3 regions of the Mesorhizobium koreense genome follow, and region 1 is predicted to be linked to each of the others. Evidence: predicted binding sites of a transcription regulator. Region 1 holds the regulator's gene; each other region holds the start of a gene.

The links. The regulator PhoB, encoded in region 1, activates phosphate uptake and scavenging genes when phosphate is short. The targets are predictions, from matches to a motif close to TGTCATNNANCTGTCAT.
Region 2: a site for PhoB is predicted at 4,497-4,513, ahead of ugpB (sn-glycerol-3-phosphate ABC transporter substrate-binding protein UgpB). Genes of this name have one in related genera too.
Region 3: a site for PhoB is predicted at 3,600-3,616, ahead of phnF (phosphonate metabolism transcriptional regulator PhnF). Genes of this name have one in related genera too.

What each region holds. Positions count from the first base shown of each region.
Region 1 is NZ_CP134228.1:869,453-875,512, reverse strand. It holds gene xylF (D-xylose ABC transporter substrate-binding protein) at 1-904, opposite strand, end outside; gene RBH77_RS04085 (ROK family protein) at 1,093-2,337, shown strand; gene phoB (phosphate regulon transcriptional regulator PhoB) at 2,354-3,043, opposite strand; gene phoU (phosphate signaling complex protein PhoU) at 3,061-3,765, opposite strand; gene pstB (phosphate ABC transporter ATP-binding protein PstB) at 3,790-4,596, opposite strand; gene pstA (phosphate ABC transporter permease PstA) at 4,593-5,444, opposite strand; gene pstC (phosphate ABC transporter permease subunit PstC) at 5,462-6,060, opposite strand, start outside.
Region 2 is NZ_CP134228.1:2,436,815-2,442,874, forward strand. It holds gene RBH77_RS11560 (protein-L-isoaspartate O-methyltransferase family protein) at 1-419, opposite strand, end outside; gene RBH77_RS11565 (ion channel) at 509-1,297, shown strand; gene RBH77_RS11570 (pyridoxal phosphate-dependent aminotransferase) at 1,459-2,661, opposite strand; gene RBH77_RS11575 (EAL domain-containing protein) at 2,852-3,697, shown strand; gene RBH77_RS11580 (glutathione S-transferase family protein) at 3,795-4,415, shown strand; gene ugpB (sn-glycerol-3-phosphate ABC transporter substrate-binding protein UgpB) at 4,569-5,894, shown strand; gene ugpA (sn-glycerol-3-phosphate ABC transporter permease UgpA) at 5,963-6,060, shown strand, end outside.
Region 3 is NZ_CP134228.1:4,225,637-4,231,696, reverse strand. It holds gene phnK (phosphonate C-P lyase system protein PhnK) at 1-444, opposite strand, end outside; gene RBH77_RS20130 (alpha-D-ribose 1-methylphosphonate 5-phosphate C-P-lyase PhnJ) at 477-1,346, opposite strand; gene RBH77_RS20125 (carbon-phosphorus lyase complex subunit) at 1,343-2,467, opposite strand; gene phnH (phosphonate C-P lyase system protein PhnH) at 2,471-3,079, opposite strand; gene phnG (phosphonate C-P lyase system protein PhnG) at 3,079-3,534, opposite strand; gene phnF (phosphonate metabolism transcriptional regulator PhnF) at 3,636-4,496, shown strand; gene RBH77_RS20105 (UDP-2,3-diacylglucosamine diphosphatase) at 4,507-5,343, shown strand; gene RBH77_RS20100 (BtaA family protein) at 5,445-6,060, shown strand, end outside.

The DNA of each region.
Region 1 (6,060 bases):
GCTTCGGCCCGCCGTCGAATTTCTGGACGCCCGGTATCTCGGTCATCTTCTTGCCGTCGGCGAGCATGGAAGCGATTTCGGCCGCTTTCTTGCCGAGTTCGCGCGCATCCTTCCACACCGACACGGTCTGGGTACCGAGAGCGATACGGTTCAGCGCCGCATGGTCGCCGTCCTGTCCCGAAACCGGCACGGAGCCGGCAAGGCCCTGCGCGGCAAGTGCCGCGATCGCACCGCCGGCCGTGCCGTCATTGGAAGCGACCACCGCGTCGACCTTGTTGTTGTTGGTCGTCAGGAACTGCTCCATGTTCTTCTGGGCGTTCGCCGGCAGCCAGCCGTCTGTATAGGCCTCGCCGACATTCTTGATCTTGCCGGCATCCATGGCAGCCTTCAGCACTTCCATCTGGCCGGAAAACAGGAAATCCGCGTTCGGGTCGGCCGACGAGCCCTTGATGAAGACGTAATTGCCTTCCGGCTTCACGGCGAAGACCGCCTGCGCCTGCATGCGGCCGACTTCCTTGTTGTCGAAGGTGAGATAGAACGCTTCCGGATTCTCGATCAGCCGGTCATACCCGACTACCGGAATGCCTTCGTCCGTCGCTTTCTGGATGGCCGGGCCGATCGCCGAGGAGTCCTGGGCCAGCACGATGAGCGCGTTGGCGCCCTGCGAGATCAGGCTCTCGATGTCGCTCAACTGCTTTTCCGCAGAGGATTGGGCGTCAGCGGAAATATATTTATCGCCATCGGCCTCGAGCTGCTTCTTGATCGCGGCCTCGTCCGTCTTCCAGCGCTCTTCCTGGAAGTTCGACCAGGACACGCCGATGATCTTGTCCTTCGCCTGAGCAAACGTCGAGAACGAAAGCGTGATCGCGGCACCCGCCAGCAAGGCGGCCGTAAACTTTCCCATGATTTCCTCCCTGCGCCGAACCGGCGCGATGAATAGACCGTCGGTCTCTGGGAAGCTCTTTATTTCGAGCTTCGAAAAAAAGAATGACTCACTCTTTTATCCATGTCAATATACTTCACGCGCTGTCATGCGGCTCCGATCGGCCCCGGCTGGATCCGACGCCCGACGGCACGGGAGGAATTGTGTAAATGACGGTCGGAATCCGCCACGACGATCTCAGGCGGCGCAATCGTGCCATGATCATCTCCGCCGTCCGCCGCGCCCGGCAACCCTCGCGTACGGAGATCGCCGGAATTACGGGGCTCAGCCATTCCACCATTTCGGCGATTTCGGCCGACCTGATCGAGGAAGGCATTCTCACCGAGGTGAAGGGCGGGACGGCGGTGTCGAAACGCGGCCGGCCGCAGGTGGCTCTCGGCCTCAATCCCGAAACGAGTTCGGTCGTCACGATGCTGCTGGCGCTGAACACGCTTTCCGCGACGCTCCTCGACTATGCCGGGAATATCGTGGCGGCCGAGCAGTGCAGGCTGTCGACGATGACGCTTGCGCGGGACGAGCTGATCGCGGAGGCGGTCGGGATTGTCGGCCGCCTCGTCTCCAGAAGCGCCGCCGCCGGATCGAGGGTGATGCGCATTTCCTTTGCCGTGCAGGGCGTCGCCGATTCAGGCGGAGCGGCGATGCTCTGGTCGCCGATCACGCCGCACCGGAATATCCGCTTCGGGGATGCGCTGGAGAAGGCGTTCGGCCTTCCGGTCACGGTGGAGAACGATTGCAACATGACGGCGGTGGCGCTGCGCTGGCGCGACCCGGAGCGCTATCGCGACAATTTCGTCTCCGTGCTCCTGTCGAACGGTATCGGCATGGGCCTCTTCCTGAACGGCGAACTCTTCACAGGCACGCGCTCTTCCGGCGGCGAGTTCGGCCACATGATCCATATCCCGGACGGCGATCTCTGCCGCTGCGGACGGCGCGGCTGCATCGAGGCCTATGCCGGCAATTATGCGATCTGGCGCAACGCCCACGCCCTGCCCGACCGCGACCATTTCATCGCCGATATCGAGGACCGGGATATGCTGGCGCTCGCCGAGGCGGCGCGTACGCATGACGGACCGGAGCGGAGAGCCTACGCGCAAGCCGGGGAGGCGATCGGCCTTGGCCTCGGCAGCCTGTTCGCGCTGATCGATCCGGCGCCCGTCGCGATGGTCGGTATCGGCGCGCGCGCCTTCGACCTGATCGAGGGACCGATGCGCGCCGCGATCGCGAGGACCGTCGGCGGCCAGCACGAGGAAGCGATATCGTTCGCCACCGAGCCGGACCAGCTTTCACTTATCCGCGAAGGCTGCGCCATGCGCGCGCTGACCTTCCTCGACCAGGAGGTTTTCGCCGCCGGAAACCCGCCCTCCGTGGCCGCACGCGGGAGGGCGGTTGCCTGAAGCCGCAGGACGCTGGTCAGCTCTCCTGAATGGAATAGCCGGCGCCGCGGATCGTGCGGATGACGTCCGGCAAGCGGCCGTCATTGACCGCCTTGCGCAGGCGCCCGACATGGACGTCGACCGTGCGCTCGTCGATATAGATGGTTTCGCCCCACACATTGTCGAGCAACTGGCCGCGCGAGAAGACGCGGCCGGGGCTGCGCATAAGGAATTCGAGCAGGCGGAATTCGGTCGGGCCGAGCCTGATCTCGGCCTCCCCGCGATAGACGCGATGCGTCTCGCGATCGAGTACGATGTCGCCGACCTTGAGCACGTTTGAAAGTGTCTCGGGTTTCGCCCGCCGCAGGAGCGCCCGCACGCGTGCCACGAATTCGGGCATGGAGAACGGCTTGACGAGATAGTCGTCGGCGCCGGTCGAGAGCCCGCGCACCCGGTCGCTTTCCTCGCCGCGCGCCGTCAGCATGATCACCGGCAGGCGTTCGGTCTCGGGTCTTATGCGGAGCCGGCGGCAAAGCTCGATGCCGGAGATGCTTGGCAGCATCCAGTCGAGCACGAGAAGGTCCGGCACGTTCTCCCTCAGCCTGATCTCGGCTTCGTCGCCGCGCATGACCGTTTCGACCTGGTAGCCTTCGGACTCCAGATTGTAGCGCAGGAGCACGGAGAGCGGCTCTTCGTCCTCCACCACCAGGATTTTCGGTGCGATCATCGGCATCGGCCTGTCTGCTATTCCGCCAGTACGTTCGCCGTTTCGTCCTGCTTCGGCCGGTCGGGCGAAAGTTGCCGGCCCGTGACGATATAATAGCCGTTTTCCGCGATATTGGTCACATGGTCCCCGATCCGCTCGAGGTTCTTGGCGCAGAACAGGAGATGCGTGCAGGCAGTGATGTTGCGCGGGTCCTCCATCATATAGGTCAGAAGTTCGCGGAAGACCGCCGTATACTGGATGTCGATCTTCTCGTCGTCGCTGCGCAATCCGCTCAACCCCTCCGCATCGCGCTCCTCGTATTTGCGCACGACCCCCTCGACCTGCCCGAGGACGAGATCGGTCATGGCGTCGATGCCATGGGCGAACCGGCGCGGCGGCACCGCCTCGCCCACCGCGCCGACGCGCTTGGCGATGTTCTTGGCCAGATCGCCGATCCGCTCCAGGTCGGCTGCCATGCGGATGGCGCCCACCACCGAACGCAGATCGCCCGCCACCGGCTGGCGGCGTGCGATCAGCGTGATCGCCCGCTCGTCGAGATCGCGCTGCATGGCGTCCATCACCGCGTCCTGCGACACGACGTGGTGGGCGAGCGGGTTGTCGAGGTCGAGCAGCGCGCGGGTCGCCGATCCGACCATCGCGGCGGCGAGGTCGCCCATCTCGTGGATCAGCCGGTCGACGGCCTTCAGATCCTCGTCGAAAGCGGTGACGGTATGCTCTCTCATGATCCGGTCCCTGTGAAGGCGGGGCTAGCCGAAGCGGCCCGTGATGTAGTCCTGGGTGCGCTTGTCATGCGGCGAGGTGAAGATCTGCTCGGTGTCGCCGAATTCGATGAGTTCACCGAGATACATGAAGGCCGTGCGGGCCGACACGCGGGCGGCCTGCTGCATGTTGTGGGTGACGATGACGATCGTGTAGTCGGCCTGCAATTCGTCGATCAACTCCTCGATCTTCGCGGTCGAGAGCGGGTCGAGCGCGGAGGCCGGTTCATCGAGCAGGATCACCTCCGGCTTCACCGCGACCGTGCGCGCGATGCAGAGCCGCTGCTGCTGGCCGCCGGAGAGGCTGAGTCCGCTGGCGTTGAGCTTGTCCTTCACCTCGGTCCAGAGCGCGGCGCGCTTCAGCGCTTCCTCGACCCTACCGTCGATTTCGGACCTCGGCAGTTTCTCGTAGAGCCGGATGCCGAAGGCGATGTTTTCGTAGATGGTCATCGGAAAGGGCGTCGGCTTCTGGAAGACCATGCCGACCTGGGCGCGAAGCAGGTTCAGGTCCTGCCCTTTGTCGAGGATGTTGCGGCCGTCGAGGAGCACCTCGCCTTCGGCCCGCTGCTTCGGATAGAGTTCGTAGATGCGGTTGAAGACGCGCAGAAGCGTCGATTTCCCGCAGCCGGAAGGCCCGATGAAGGCGGTCACGCTCTTCGCCGGCAGCGACAGCGATATATCCTTCAGCGCCCGCGTCCGGTCGTAGAAGAAATTGAGGTTGCTCACCTCGAGCTTCACCTCTTCGGCGGCCGGCCGGCTGGCGGCGATGGATGTCGGCGACAGCATTTGTGTCATCTGTCCTCTCTCCGGACGGTAAGGGCGCGTGCGACGATGCTCAACATCAGCACGGCGAAGGTGATGATCAGCGCGCCGGTCCATGCCAATTGCTGCCATTCCTCATAGGGGCTGAGCGCAAACTGGAAGATGGTCACCGGCAGGCTGGCCATCGGCGCGTTGACGTTGCTCGACCAGAACTGGTTGTTGAGCGCGGTGAACAGGAGCGGCGCCGTCTCGCCCGAAATGCGCGCGATCGCCAGCAACACGCCGGTGACGATGCCCGACAGCGCGGCACGGTAGGCAACAGATCGGATGACGATCCAGCGCGGCGCGCCGATGGCCGTGCCCGCTTCGCGCAGCGCGTTCGGCACGAGGTTCAGCATGTCTTCCGTCGTGCGCACCACCACCGGCATCACCAGTATGGCGAGCGCGAAGGCGCCGGCGAGCGCCGAGAAATGCCCCAACGGCCGCACCATGATCTCGTAGATGAACAGGCCGACGACGATGGAAGGGGCGGAAAGCAGGATATCGTTGATGAAGCGCACCACGACGGTGAGCTTCGAGAAACGGCCGTATTCGGCCATGTAGGTGCCGGCGAGGATGCCGACCGGCGTGCCGACCGCGATGGCGATCGCGGTCATGACGACGCTGCCGGCGATGGCGTTGAGGAGCCCTCCCGCTTCGCCCGGCGGCGGCGTCATCTCGGTGAACACGGCAAACGACAGGCCGGCAGTCCCCTTCCAGACCAGCGCACCCAGAATGAGCGCCAGCCAGGCGAGCCCTATTGCCGCCGCGACCATGCTCAGCCCCATCATCAGGGCGTTGCGGGCCTTGCGGCGATTGTGGCGCGAAGATGCGGCTGCCATCGTTCGAACGCTCCCTCTCAGCTTCCGGCGCGACGCTCGATCCGCATCAGCATGAAGCGGGACGCGGCGAGGATCAGGAAGGTGATGACAAACAGGATGAGACCGAGCGCGATCAACGAGGATGTGTAGAGCTCGCCGTCGGCCTCGGTGAATTCATTGGCGATCGAGGCCGAGATGGTGGTGCCCGGCGCGAACAGCGAAGCCGAGATGCGGTGCGCGTTGCCGATGACGAAGGTGACCGCCATGGTCTCTCCGAGTGCGCGGCCGAGCCCCAGCATCACGCCGCCCATGATGCCGACGCGTGTGTATGGAATGACGACCCGGCGCGTCACCTCCCAGGTCGTGCAGCCGATCCCGTAGGCGGATTCCTTCAACACCGCCGGCACGGTGTCGAACACGTCCTTGGTGATGGACGTGATGAAGGGCAGCACCATGATCGCCAGGATCAGCCCCGATGTCATCAGCCCGATGCCATAGGGCGGACCGGAAAACAGGCTGGAGAGCCCCGGGACGCCATGGAACAGCTTGATGACGAAAGGCTGCAGATGGACCTGCAGGAACGGCGCGAAGACGAACAGACCCCATATGCCGTAGATGATCGAGGGAATGCCTGCCA
Region 2 (6,060 bases), 1.6 Mb from region 1:
TGGACGCTGCCGCCGGGCAGGACGAGCCGTGACAGGATGGCGGAGTAGTAGCCGGTGCCGGCGCCGACATGCGATACCGCCTCGCCCGGCTTCGGGGCGACCGCTCCGATCCATGCGGCGTGAAGCGAGGGTTCGCCATTGTTGATGCCCTTCTCGGCATCGAGTGCCACCAGCGCGTTCTGGTAGAGATGGGCGGGATCGGCGTCGAGCGTCCGCACGTAGCGTTCGCCGGCGAGGGCGGCGGTGAGGCCCATGATCAACCACGGGCCGGGGCCGACGAAATCCTCGCGCGGCACCTCGGCGAAGGCCTGTTCCAGCCGTGGATCGCTTGAGCCGCTTGCGGCCGCCATCTGGCGAGCATAGACGGAACGGATTTCCGTCAGATCGACGTCACCGCCGGCCATGGTCAGAAATCCCATTCCAACATGTGTTATTCCTGAAATCCCGTTGCGGCCGACCGCCCGTCGGACGTTGCGAAAGCCGAACCAGTTTGCCAAAAGTGCCGGCGATGGCCGAAAACGAAAAAAGCTCGAGTCTCGAAACGCTCCGCTCGTCGCTTAGGCGACTTTATCACGGCGAGTCGAAGGCGGCGCTTCGCTTTCAACTCTCCATCATCTTCGTCGATCTGCTCACCATCGCCTTCTTTATCGTCTCGCCGGTCGTGAGGGACTGGCCGTCCTTTCTGTGGCTCGACTATGCCGTTGCAGCCGTCCTCGCGATCGACATAGCGGCCCGTGCACTCGCCTCTAGGGATATTCCGCGCTGGTTGAAGCAGTTGCCGGTGCTGGTCGATCTCTTCATCCTGGTGACGCTGCTCTTTCCCTACACCCTCTTCAACCTCGGCTTCCTGCGTATCCTGAGGCTATGGACCATCTCGCGGAGCGGTACGATCTGGCGACCGCTCGAACGGCGTGGCTACGGCATGTGGCGGGATGATGTTCAGGCGGTGATGAACCTCCTGACTTTCCTGCTGCTTGCCGCGAGCTTCGTCTATGTGAGCTTCTACCGGGGCGGCAATGGCCTGGAGGGCTATGTCGATGCACTCTACGTCACGGTGGCGACGGTGACGACGACCGGCTTCGGCGACGTCGTTTTGCCCGGTATCTGGGGCAAGCTCACCTCGATCGTCATCATGATCGTCGGCATTACCTTGTTTGTGCGGCTGGCCCGCTCGATCTTCCGGCCGTTCAAGGTCCTCTTTCCATGCCCCGAATGCGCGCTGCAGCGCCATGACGTCGACGCGGTCTATTGCAAGGCGTGCGGGCACAAGCTCAAAATCCCCGACGAAGGGGAGTAGAGACCGTCCATAAAGCCGTGCGGCCGGGCTGCAAATGGCGCTCGGCTGCGCTCCGGTGCTCGCCGATCACTGTTTTTGCCTCGGCACGTGACGGCTTTTGAACGGTCTTTCGCGTGAAAAGAATTGCCGGCCTGGGGCGGATGCTGCCCGCCCCGAAAGCCTCAACTCAGGCCTGTCGTGAAGCGCTGGATGCGGATGCAGGCCTCTTCCAGTAGCTCTTCCGAGGTGGCGTAGGAGATGCGGAAGTTCGGCCCGAGACCGAAGGCCGAGCCATGGACGACCGCAACGCCTTCTGCTTCCAGAAGTTCGGTGACGAAATCCTCGTCGGTGCCGATCACCTTGCCGGACGGAGCCTTCTTGCCGATCAGCGCCGCGCAAGACGGGTAAACGTAGAAGGCGCCTTCCGGCACGGGGCAGGTGATGCCGCGCGCCTGGTTGAGCATCGATACGACGAGGTCGCGGCGGTTCTGGAAGATAGCCTTGTTCTTCGCGACGAAATCCTGCGGGCCGTTCAGCGCCTCGACCGAGGCCCATTGCGCGATGGTGCAGGCGCCCGAGGTCTGCTGGCCCTGGATCATGTCCATCGCCTTGATGAGCTGGATCGGGCCGGCGGCGTAGCCGATGCGCCAGCCGGTCATGGCATAGGCCTTCGACACGCCGTTCATGGTCAGTGTGCGCTCGTAGAGCTTCGGCTCTACCTCCGCGATGGTGCGGAAGGTGAAATCGCCATAGGTCAGGTGCTCGTACATGTCGTCCGTCAGCACCCAGACGTTCGGATGCCTCAGGAGCACGTCGGCTACCGCGCGCAACTCCGCTTCGGTGTAGGCGGCGCCGGAGGGGTTCGACGGCGAGTTGAAGATCAGCCACTTGGTCTTCGGCGTGATGACCTTTTCAAGGGCTTCCGGCGTCAGCTTGAAGCCGTTGTCGATGGAGGTCTCGGCATAGACTGACGTGCCGTTGCAGATCGCCACCATCTCCGGGTAGCTGACCCAGTAGGGGCGCGGGATCACCACCTCGTCGCCGGGGTTCAGCGTCGCCATCAGCGCGTTGAACAGGATCTGCTTGCCGCCGGTGCCGACGATAGTCTGCTCCGGCCTGTAGTCGAGATTGTTCTCGCGCTTGAACTTCGCCGCGATGGCCTCGCGCAGCGGCGCGATCCCCGAAACCGGCGGGTATTTGGTTTCGCCGCGCCGGATCGCATCGATTGCGGCGTTCTTGATGTTGTCGGGCGTGTCGAAATCCGGCTCGCCGGCGCCGAGACCGATCACATCCCGACCTTTCGCCTTGAGGTCGCGCGCCTTCTGGCTGACCGCGATGGTCGCGGAAGGCTTCACGCGTGAAAGAGCGTCGGCGAGGAAGGCCATTGGAATGTCTCCATAAGGGGAAAATTGCCGCGTTTCTCATGTCCGATCCCGCGCCGAATCGCAAGGCTCGATCGACGGGACCAGGACTGAATCCCTGTCATTAACCGCTGGTCAAAGCTTCCCTGCCACAATCCGGGGAACAGGGGTTCACGGCTGCCTTTTTGGCAGCCAGGTCGCCGGAAACTGGAAAATGAAGCATCCCCGGCGTGTCAGCGACGCTATTGTCGCCGACGAGATCGGCATCGAGTACGGCCGCTACGGCGACTTCATCCTGAAGAGCGCCTACCAGAAGATATTCCGCCGCGAGGACGGGTTGTTGCGCCCCTTTGCCGTCGAGGGGCTCGTCATGCCGTTCCAAGACGGCCAGCCCATGCCGCCCGAAGCCCTTTTCGAAGCGATTCCTGCCGAGGACGAGGTCTTCGTGGAGAGCATGTGCCGCACGCTGCATTTGAGGAACTACGGCAATATCGGCGAGCCGGGGCTGGTTCTCTTCTTCAATTTCGACCCCCGCACCAACAGCGATTTCGCGGTGACGGTGAAGGAACTGGAGTTCATCGCCGGCCGCTACGGCGAAATCCAGCTCGACAGCCACCTGCTCGTCTGCGAGATCATCGAGACCGAGGCGCAGGATATCGACACGCTCGTCAGGATCACGGAGGAGATGCGCCGCCATGGCATCCGGCTCGCGGTCGATGATTTCGGTGTCGGCGATTCCGACCTGGAGCGGGTGAAATTGCTTCGACCTGATATCCTCAAGATCGATGGCGCGTGGTTCCGCCAGATCGCTGCTGTTCCGGCCGCCGCCGGCCTGTTCAAGTCTTTCGTCACCGGCCTGCACGGCCTTGGTGCGAAGGCCCTGATCGAAGGTGTTGAAACGCCGGAGCAGTTGGCGTGCGCGATCGATGCGGACGCCGACTATCTGCAGGGCTTTCTCTTTTCGCGGCCGAAACTCGCCGGCACGGTCTTCGACCCCGCATCGCTCAGGATCGATACGCTGCTCGAGCCGCATGCCAACGTGGTCCAATTGTTCAAGTAAGAACAATCAGCCGCGTTGATCCGTGCGGCAAAAATATTCATTTTGGCGCGCAGACAAGGTTGATCATAGTCCGCCTTTCACCACGGAGACGCCGGTCATGATCACCCTCTACGGCTCACTCGACAGCGGCAATTGCTACAAGCCGAGGCTGCTTGCCGCCAAGCTTGGCCTGCCGTTCCGGCATGTCGAAATCAGTTCGCGTGACGGCTCGACGCGGACGGACGCGTTCCTGGCGCGGAATCCGAATGGCAAGGTGCCTCTGTTGGAACTGGAGGACGGTCGTCTCCTGTGGGAATCGAACGCAATACTTCTTTATATGGCCGAAGGGACGCGTTTCCTGCCGAGCGATCGCTACGGGCGCGGCGTGGTCCACCAATGGCTCTTCTTCGAACAGTACAGCCATGAACCATATGTCGCGGTGCGCCGGGCGCTCGTCCGCTATCCGGAACGCGCCGCGATGGCCACGCCGGAAAGGCTTGCCGAGACGCTCGCCGGTGGCAATAGGGCGCTCGGCGTGATGGAGACGCAATTGGCGAAGGCGCCTTTCATTGCCGGCCGGTCCATCACCGTCGCCGATATCGCGCTCTTCGCCTACACGCAGGACGCCGAATATGCCGGTTTTGACCTCGGCTCATACCCGGCCGTGACGGCTTGGCTCGACCGTGTCAGGGCCGATCCGGGGCACGTGCAACTCGAATGGACGCCGCCGGAACTGTGATCTTCGCTTTTGGTGCGTTTGAATCGCGGATTAATTTCGGTTATGCGCAAGTCTGGACTAGACATCGGCCTCGGCTGATGCTGTCATCCGGTCGTAATAAAAGCCGACCAATAAGCGAACCGCATCAAACGGCTTTCTATGGGAGAGAATAACATGAAGTTCCGAACCCTTCTCGCCGCGGCAACGGCGCTTGCGATGATGTCGCCGGTCGTCGCCGAAGCGAAGACCCAGATCCAGTGGTGGCACGCAATGGGCGGCGCGCTCGGGCAGAAGCTCGAAGCCATCGTGGCCGGCTACAACAAATCGCAGGACAATTACGAGGTGGTGCCGACCTACAAGGGCAGCTATCCCGAGACCATGACGGCCGCCATCGCGGCTTTCCGTGCCCACCAGCAGCCCGACATCGTGCAGGTCTACGAGGTCGGCACCGGCACGATGATGGCCGCCAAGGGCGCCGTCTATCCGGTCTACCAGCTCATGAAGGACACTGGCGAAGCGTTCAACCCCAAGGATTACCTGGCGGCGGTTGTCGGCTACTATACCGATACGAACGGCAATATGCTGTCGCTGCCGTTCAACTCCTCCACGCCGATCCTCTATTACAACAAAAACGTCTTCAAGAAGGCCGGCCTCGACCCCAATACGCCGCCCAAGACGTGGGAAGATGTCGAAAGCTATTCCAAGAAGATCATGGATTCGGGTGCGGCCAAATGCGGCTTCACCTCGGGCTGGATCTCCTGGGTGCAGCTCGAAAACTTCTCGGCCTGGCACAATCTGCCGATCGGGACGGAAGAGAACGGTTTCGGCGGGCTTGACGCGCGCCTCAGCTTCAACGGTCCGATCCAGGCCCGGCACTGGGACAATCTGAAGAAGTGGCAAGACAACGGCATCTTCCAGTATGGCGGACCCGTGGGCGGCAATGATGCGGGACCGAAATTCTATTCGCAGGAATGCGCCATCTACATGAACTCCTCGGCTTCGCGCGCCGACATTCTTGCCAATTCCAAGGGTTTCGATGTCGGCATCGGCATGCTGCCATACTATTCCGACGTAAAGGGTGCTCCGCAGAATTCGATCATCGGCGGCGCAACGCTGTGGGTCCTGCAGGGCAAGGACAAGGATCACTACAAGGGCGTGGCGGACTTCTTCCACTACCTGTCCTCGGCCGAAGTCCAGGCCGACTGGCACCAGTTCTCCGGCTACCTGCCAATCACCAAGGCTGCCTATGAACTCGGCCAGAAGCAGGGCTATTACGAGAAGAATCCGGGTGCCGACGTCGCCATCAAGCAGATGACGCTCAATCCGCCTACGGCGAATTCGAAAGGCCTGCGCTTCGGTAACTACGTGCAGGTGCGCCAGATCATCGACGAGGAATTCCAGAGCTTGCTGGCAGGAAAGAAAACCGGCCAGGAGGCGCTCGATGCCGTCGTCAAGCGGGGCAACGAACTGATCGCCGAATTCCAGAAGGCCAACGAATAGTCTATCGACCTTCACGAAGCCCGCGCCAAGGCGCGGGCTTCACATATCTCCTCTCCCCGGGTCGGTAGATGCAGACGAAGCGCACCCTCTTCCGCAGCAAGACGCTGCCCTATCTGCTCATTCTGCCGCAGATGGCGGTCACGGTCATTTTCTTCCTTTGGCCCGC
Region 3 (6,060 bases), 1.7 Mb from region 1:
GTCGATGCGGTCGGCATCGATCTCGACCCGTCCGAGCCAGTCCGTGGCGGTCGCACGGATCCTGCCGTAATGCCTGTCGCCCACGGCCATCAGCCGCTCGCCGACATTGGCTCCGGCCGAAACGGTCATGCGCAGGCCGTCCGCCGGGTTTTGATGGACAAACCCCCAATCCGTGCGTTGCAGGAAACGCCGCTCGGCTTCACCCATCTTCAGGAGATCGCGCATCTCGCCGTCGCGCATGCGGTAGGACACTGTGCCCGAGCTCGCTTCCAGTCTGGTCGAAATGCAGTTGAGAAGCGTCGTCTTGCCGGAGCCGGATTCACCGACGACGGCCATCACCTCGCCTGGCCACACGTCGAAGCTGACATCGGCGCAGCCGATACGGTCTCCATAGGTCTTCGTCATGGAGCGCACCGACAGAAGCGGCAGCGCTTCGCCTTCCATATCCATGACGCTCTTTGCGGGAAGACTGACGGTCATTGCGCGGCCTCTCCGGAGAGTTCGCCGCGGAAGCCTTCGGCGCGGCGCGTCTCGCAGTGGTCGGTGTCGGAACAGACGAACATGCGCCGGCCAGCATCGTCGAGAACGACCTCGTCTAGATAGACCCCGTCGGCGCCGCACAGCGCGCACGATTGTTCGAACCGCTGCACCTCGAATGGATGGTCCTCGAAATCGAGGCTGACGACTTCGGTATAGGGCGGTAGCGCATAGATACGCTTCTCTCGGCCGGCTCCGAAGAGCTGCAGTGCCGCCGACATGTGCATCTTCGGATTGTCGAATTTCGGCGTCGGCGAAGGATCCATGACATAGCGGCCCTCGACTTTCACCGGATAGGCATAAGTCGTGGCGATATGGCCGTTGCGTGCGATGTCCTCGTAGAGCTTCACATGCATCAGCCCGTATTCCTCGAGCGCATGCATCTTGCGTGTCTCGGTTTCGCGTGGCTCGAGAAAACGCAGGGGTTCGGGTATCGGCACCTGATAGACGAGCACCTGTCCTTCGGAGAGCGGGGTTTCCGGGATGCGATGGCGGGTTTGGATGATGGTGGCGTCGGCGGTGCGCGTCGTCGTCGCCACTGCCGCGACCCGCTGGAAGAACTTTCGGATGGACACTGCATTGGTCGTATCGTCGGCGCCCTGGTCGATGACCTTGAGCACGTCGAGCGGCCCGAGGATGGAGGCGGTGACCTGCACGCCGCCCGTGCCCCAGCCATAGGGCATAGGCATCTCGCGGCTGGCGAAGGGCACCTGGTAGCCGGGAATGGCGATCGCCTTCAGGATGGCGCGCCGGATCATGCGTTTGGTCTGATCGTCCAGATAGGCGAAGTTGTAGGTTGGCGCGTTCATTCGGCGGCCTCCTGCACTTCGCCAGCCGGAACATCATCGGGCCGGCTATCCGCCTGACGCGCTGCATGTTCGGCGCGCATCGTGCGAACGAGGCCGAGTTCCGCCTGGAAATCCACGTAGTGGGGTAGCTTCAGATGCTCGACGAAGCCGGTCGCTTGCACGTTGTCGCAATGGGAGATGACGAATTCCTGGTCCTGCGGCGGCGCTACGATATCTTCGCCGAGTTCTTCCGCCCGCAGCGCCCGGTCGCACAGCGCCATCGCCATCGCCTTGCGCTCCGATTGCCCGAAGACCAGCCCGTAGCCGCGCGTGAACTGAGGCGGCGCCTTGGCGCTGCCCTTGAACTGGTTCACCATCTGGCATTCGGTGACCTGGACGCGGCCGAGAGGCACGGCGAAACCAAGTTCCGGGACGAGTGTCTCGACTTCGACTTCGCCGATACGGATTTCGCCGGCGAAGGGATGCGAGCGGGCGTATCCGCGCTGCGTCGAATAGCCGAGCGCCAGAAGGAAGCCCTCGTCGCCACGCGCGAGGCTCTGCAGCCGCATGGCGCGCGACAGCGGAAATTCCATCGGATTCTGATTGATGTCGCCTGGTTCGGCTGGCGAGAGATCGCCGTTGGTCTCGATAAGTCCCTCGGTGCTGAGGATATCGGCGACGCTCGCGACCACCTCGGGCGTTCCTTCACGCGTCCTGCCAGTCTCGACTTCCGGATCGCCGTCCAACTCCTCATCGAGCAGGCGATGCGTGTAGTCGAATGTCGGGCCGAGCAACTGCCCGCCGGGCAGGTCCTTGTAGCAGGCGGAGATGCGGCGCTCGACCAGCATCTGCCCGGTCTCGACCGGCTCGGCATAGCCGAAGCGCGGCAGCGTCGTGCGATAGGCGCGGACGAGAAAGATCGCCTCTATCAGGTCGCCGCGTGCTTGCTTGATGGCGAGCGCCGCCAGCCTGCGATCGTAGAGGGAGCCTTCGCTCATCACCCGGTCTACCCCGAGGGCAAGCTGCTCCGTGATCTGGTCGAGGGTCAGAGCCGGAACCGAGCGGTCGCCGCGCCGGCGGTCGGCCAGCAGGCGATGGGCGTTGTCGATGGCGGCTTCGCCACCCTTGACGGCGACATACATCGATCAGCCCTCCGCCGGGACCAGCCGCGCCGAGCGCGGCAGGCAAGCGAGCGCATTTCCCGCCGTGAGAATGAGGTCCAGGCCGCAAGGAAAGCGCTTATGGTTGGCGTGCCACTGCTCGGCGAAATCAACGGGCAATCCGCGAGGCGCGATCGTCACCCGGTCCTTGATGCCCGGTCCCCGGAAGGTCAGGGGCGCACCGCCATCAAGACCTTCAAGCTGTAGCACCAGCGTGGCGGAGCGATCCGGATATTCCTGCAATCCCTGGGCGAAGCGCTCGAACGGAGGCATGGATGAGGGATCGGCAACCAGTGCGAAGGCAGCCTCGGACATCGAAGCCGTTGAGCGCGCCCCAGTATGAAAGGCCAGCCACGATCTCAGCGCTTCGCCGTCGAGCGGGCCATCCAGCCAGTATGGCGTGTCGGCATCGATCAGCGTGCAGGCGATGGCGCCCGCCGCGCGATCCAGCGGCGCCGGCGGAGTCACCCTTGCATCCATGCGCGCGACGCTGCCCGGCCTCGCCATGGCATCCATCAAGGCCCGGAACACCGATTGTGCGTCGAGCACCGGATTGGAAAAGCCGCCCTCGAGCGCATTCGCCTCGGCAAGCATCAATCTTCTCCCCGGACCATGGTGAAGAAATCGACACGCGTCGCCGCGGTCTGGCTGCGGCGCGTCTCGTCGGAGGCCTGTAGTTCCAGCCTGATCGACTCGATCAGGTCCTGGTCGATGCGGGCGGCCATGCCCGCGTCGTGGCACACCGCGTCGATGACGGCGGACAATTCGGCCTTGGCGGGCTCGCGTCCCAGCATCATCGCGTGGCCGACGGCTCCGTCCTCCAGTTTCACGCTGGCGCGTGTGACGGTCGCCTCGCCGATATTGAAGGCTTCACCTGTACCGCCGATACGGCCGCGCAGCATGACAAGGCCGAACTCCGGTCCGCGTAGCAGTCCATAGTCGGGATCGATGCCGAGTACCGACCAGCGTTCCTGCAATCTGGCATTGGTGCTGCGCGCCAGGACACCCATGCGGTCTTTTCTCGCGGCGATGGTTTCGGCTGTAGTCATGTTCACCAAAATTCATCTATTGATATAGACAATTAGATAAGCTATTTCTTTTCTACCGGCCTTCGATGACGGGCAGATGACAGGTCGGAAAGAGGTGATGGATGGCAGGATCGGCCGGCTTGCAGCGAGGCGCGGGCGTGTCGCTGTGGCGGCAGATCGCCGATCGCATACGCCTGGGCATCGCGGCCGATCTCGCGGACCAGAACGGGCGGCTGCCGCCGGAAACCGAGCTTGCCGAGCGCTTCGGGGTCAATCGCCATACGGTCCGCGCGGCGATCTCGGCATTGGCGCATGAAGGCGTGCTCCAAGCCGCGCAGGGGAGGGGCACCTATGTGCGCAGGCAGAGGCGGCTGGTCTATCCGATCGGAGAAAAGACTCGGTTCTCCGCCGGGCTGGAAGGCCAGAGCCACGACCTCAGGAGCGAACTTCTTGGCCACCGAAGCGAGGCCGCATCGACGGAAGTCGCCGAGGCGCTTGACCTACAGCCGGGCGAGGAGACCGTTCGCCTCGAGGTCCTTGGAAGCGCCGACGGCACGCCCGTGTCCCGCGCCACCTTCTGGTTCGGCGCTACTCGGTTTCCCGACATTGCCGGACATTTCGCCCGGACCGGATCTATTACAGAAGCCCTGACGCGCTCGGGTATCGCCGACTACAGCCGTGCGTCCACGACCGTCGAGGCCCGTCATGCCGACGAGGCGGATACGCGGGAACTGCGATTGTCGCCCGGTGCCATCGTACTCTTCACGCGCGCGGTGAACGTCGATCCGGATGGCTCCCCGATCCAATACTCGCTGACCCGATTCGCAGCCGATCGCATGACGCTTTTGATCCAGCCCCACGACGGTCGGGAGCGGACGATCCGGGTTAGAGGGCAGGCTGACGCACCACGCCTCCTTAGGGCCGATCGTCTTGGCTTTTGCGAGGCCCGTGCCTGTCATTCGCGTGTCATCGCTCGCTGCTGAAAAGCAGCTCATGATCGATAACCGCTCAAGTGATTCGGAAGAGCCCGGGCAGTCCAATCGGTACCGGAGCCTCTTCATCTCCGACCTGCATCTGGGCACGAAGGGCGCACAGGCGGAAGCTCTTCTGGAGTTCCTGCGCGAGCACGATGCCGAGACGATCTACCTCGTCGGCGATATCGTCGACGGGTGGCGGTTGCGCTCTTCCTGGTACTGGCCACAGGCGCACAATGACGTCATCCAGAAGCTCCTGCGCAAGGCGCGAAAGGGTGCTCGCATCGTTTATGTGCCAGGCAACCATGATGAGTTCCTGCGCGAATTCTGCGGCCTGCATTTCGGGGATATCGAGATCGCCGAAACCACCATGCATGACGCCGCCGACGGAAGGCGCTACCTCGTCATGCATGGCGACACGTTCGACCTCGTCGTGCGCCATGCAAGATGGTTGGCGTTCCTCGGCGATTGGGCCTACGTGGCCGCGCTCGCCTTGTCGACGCGCATCAACATCGTCCGACGCCGACTGGGTTTCACCTATTGGTCGTTGTCGGCATGGGCAAAAGCCAGGGTGAAAAACGCGGTAAGCTTTATCGGCCGCTTCGAGGAAACGCTTGCCGCCGAGGCGAAACGGCACGGTGTCGACGGCGTCATCTGTGGACACATCCATTCCGCCGCCATGCGCGATTTCGGCGGCTCCACCTACATCAACACCGGGGATTGGGTAGAGAGCTGCACCGCCGTCGTCGAGCATCGCGACGGCCGCATGGAGATCATCCGCTGGCAGGAGTTCAGTCGCGTTCTCAATGCAAGCCGGACGCCATCAATGGCGCTGCCCTGGCGACGAGCGGCATGAGAGTCGGGGAAATGGGCATCCTGAAGGTCACTGACGCCGGGCACTTCCGGTTCCGGATCAAGGCTCGCCGATACGCATGACCAAAATCGAGGGCAGGAGCAATGACAGCATCGACGGTTGCCTTTGACAGGGGAAGCACGGGCACGCGACTGCATGACGCCGTCCGCCGCAACCCACTTTTCTCGCAGGCCGGTCTCGCCGAATATGCCTTCGCGCGGCTTTTCAGGAAACTCGTCTACACCCAGATCTGGGAGGATCCCGATGTCGACATGGAGGCGCTGGCGATCGTGCCGGGCGACCGCATCGTCACCATCGCATCGGGCGGCTGCAATGTTCTTTCCTATCTGATCGCCGATCCGGCGAGGATCGAGGCGGTGGACCTCAATCCCGCCCATGTGGCTTTCAACCGACTGAAGCTTGCCGCCCTCGGCGCGTTGCCTGGCTACGAGGAATTCTATCGCTTCTATGGCAGGGCCGACGATCGGGCGAATATCGGTGCCTATGAGCAATTCATCCGGCCTATCCTCGACCCAGAGACGCGCTCCTATTGGGAGAAGCGGAGGTTTTCCGGCCGCCGGCGCATCACGATCTTTCATCGTGACCTCTATCGGCACGGCCTGCTGGGTCAGTTCATCGGATGCGGCCATCTCGTGGCACGCCTCTACGGCGTCGACCCGCGGAGGCTGCTCCTTGCGACGACGATGGAGGAGCAGAGGC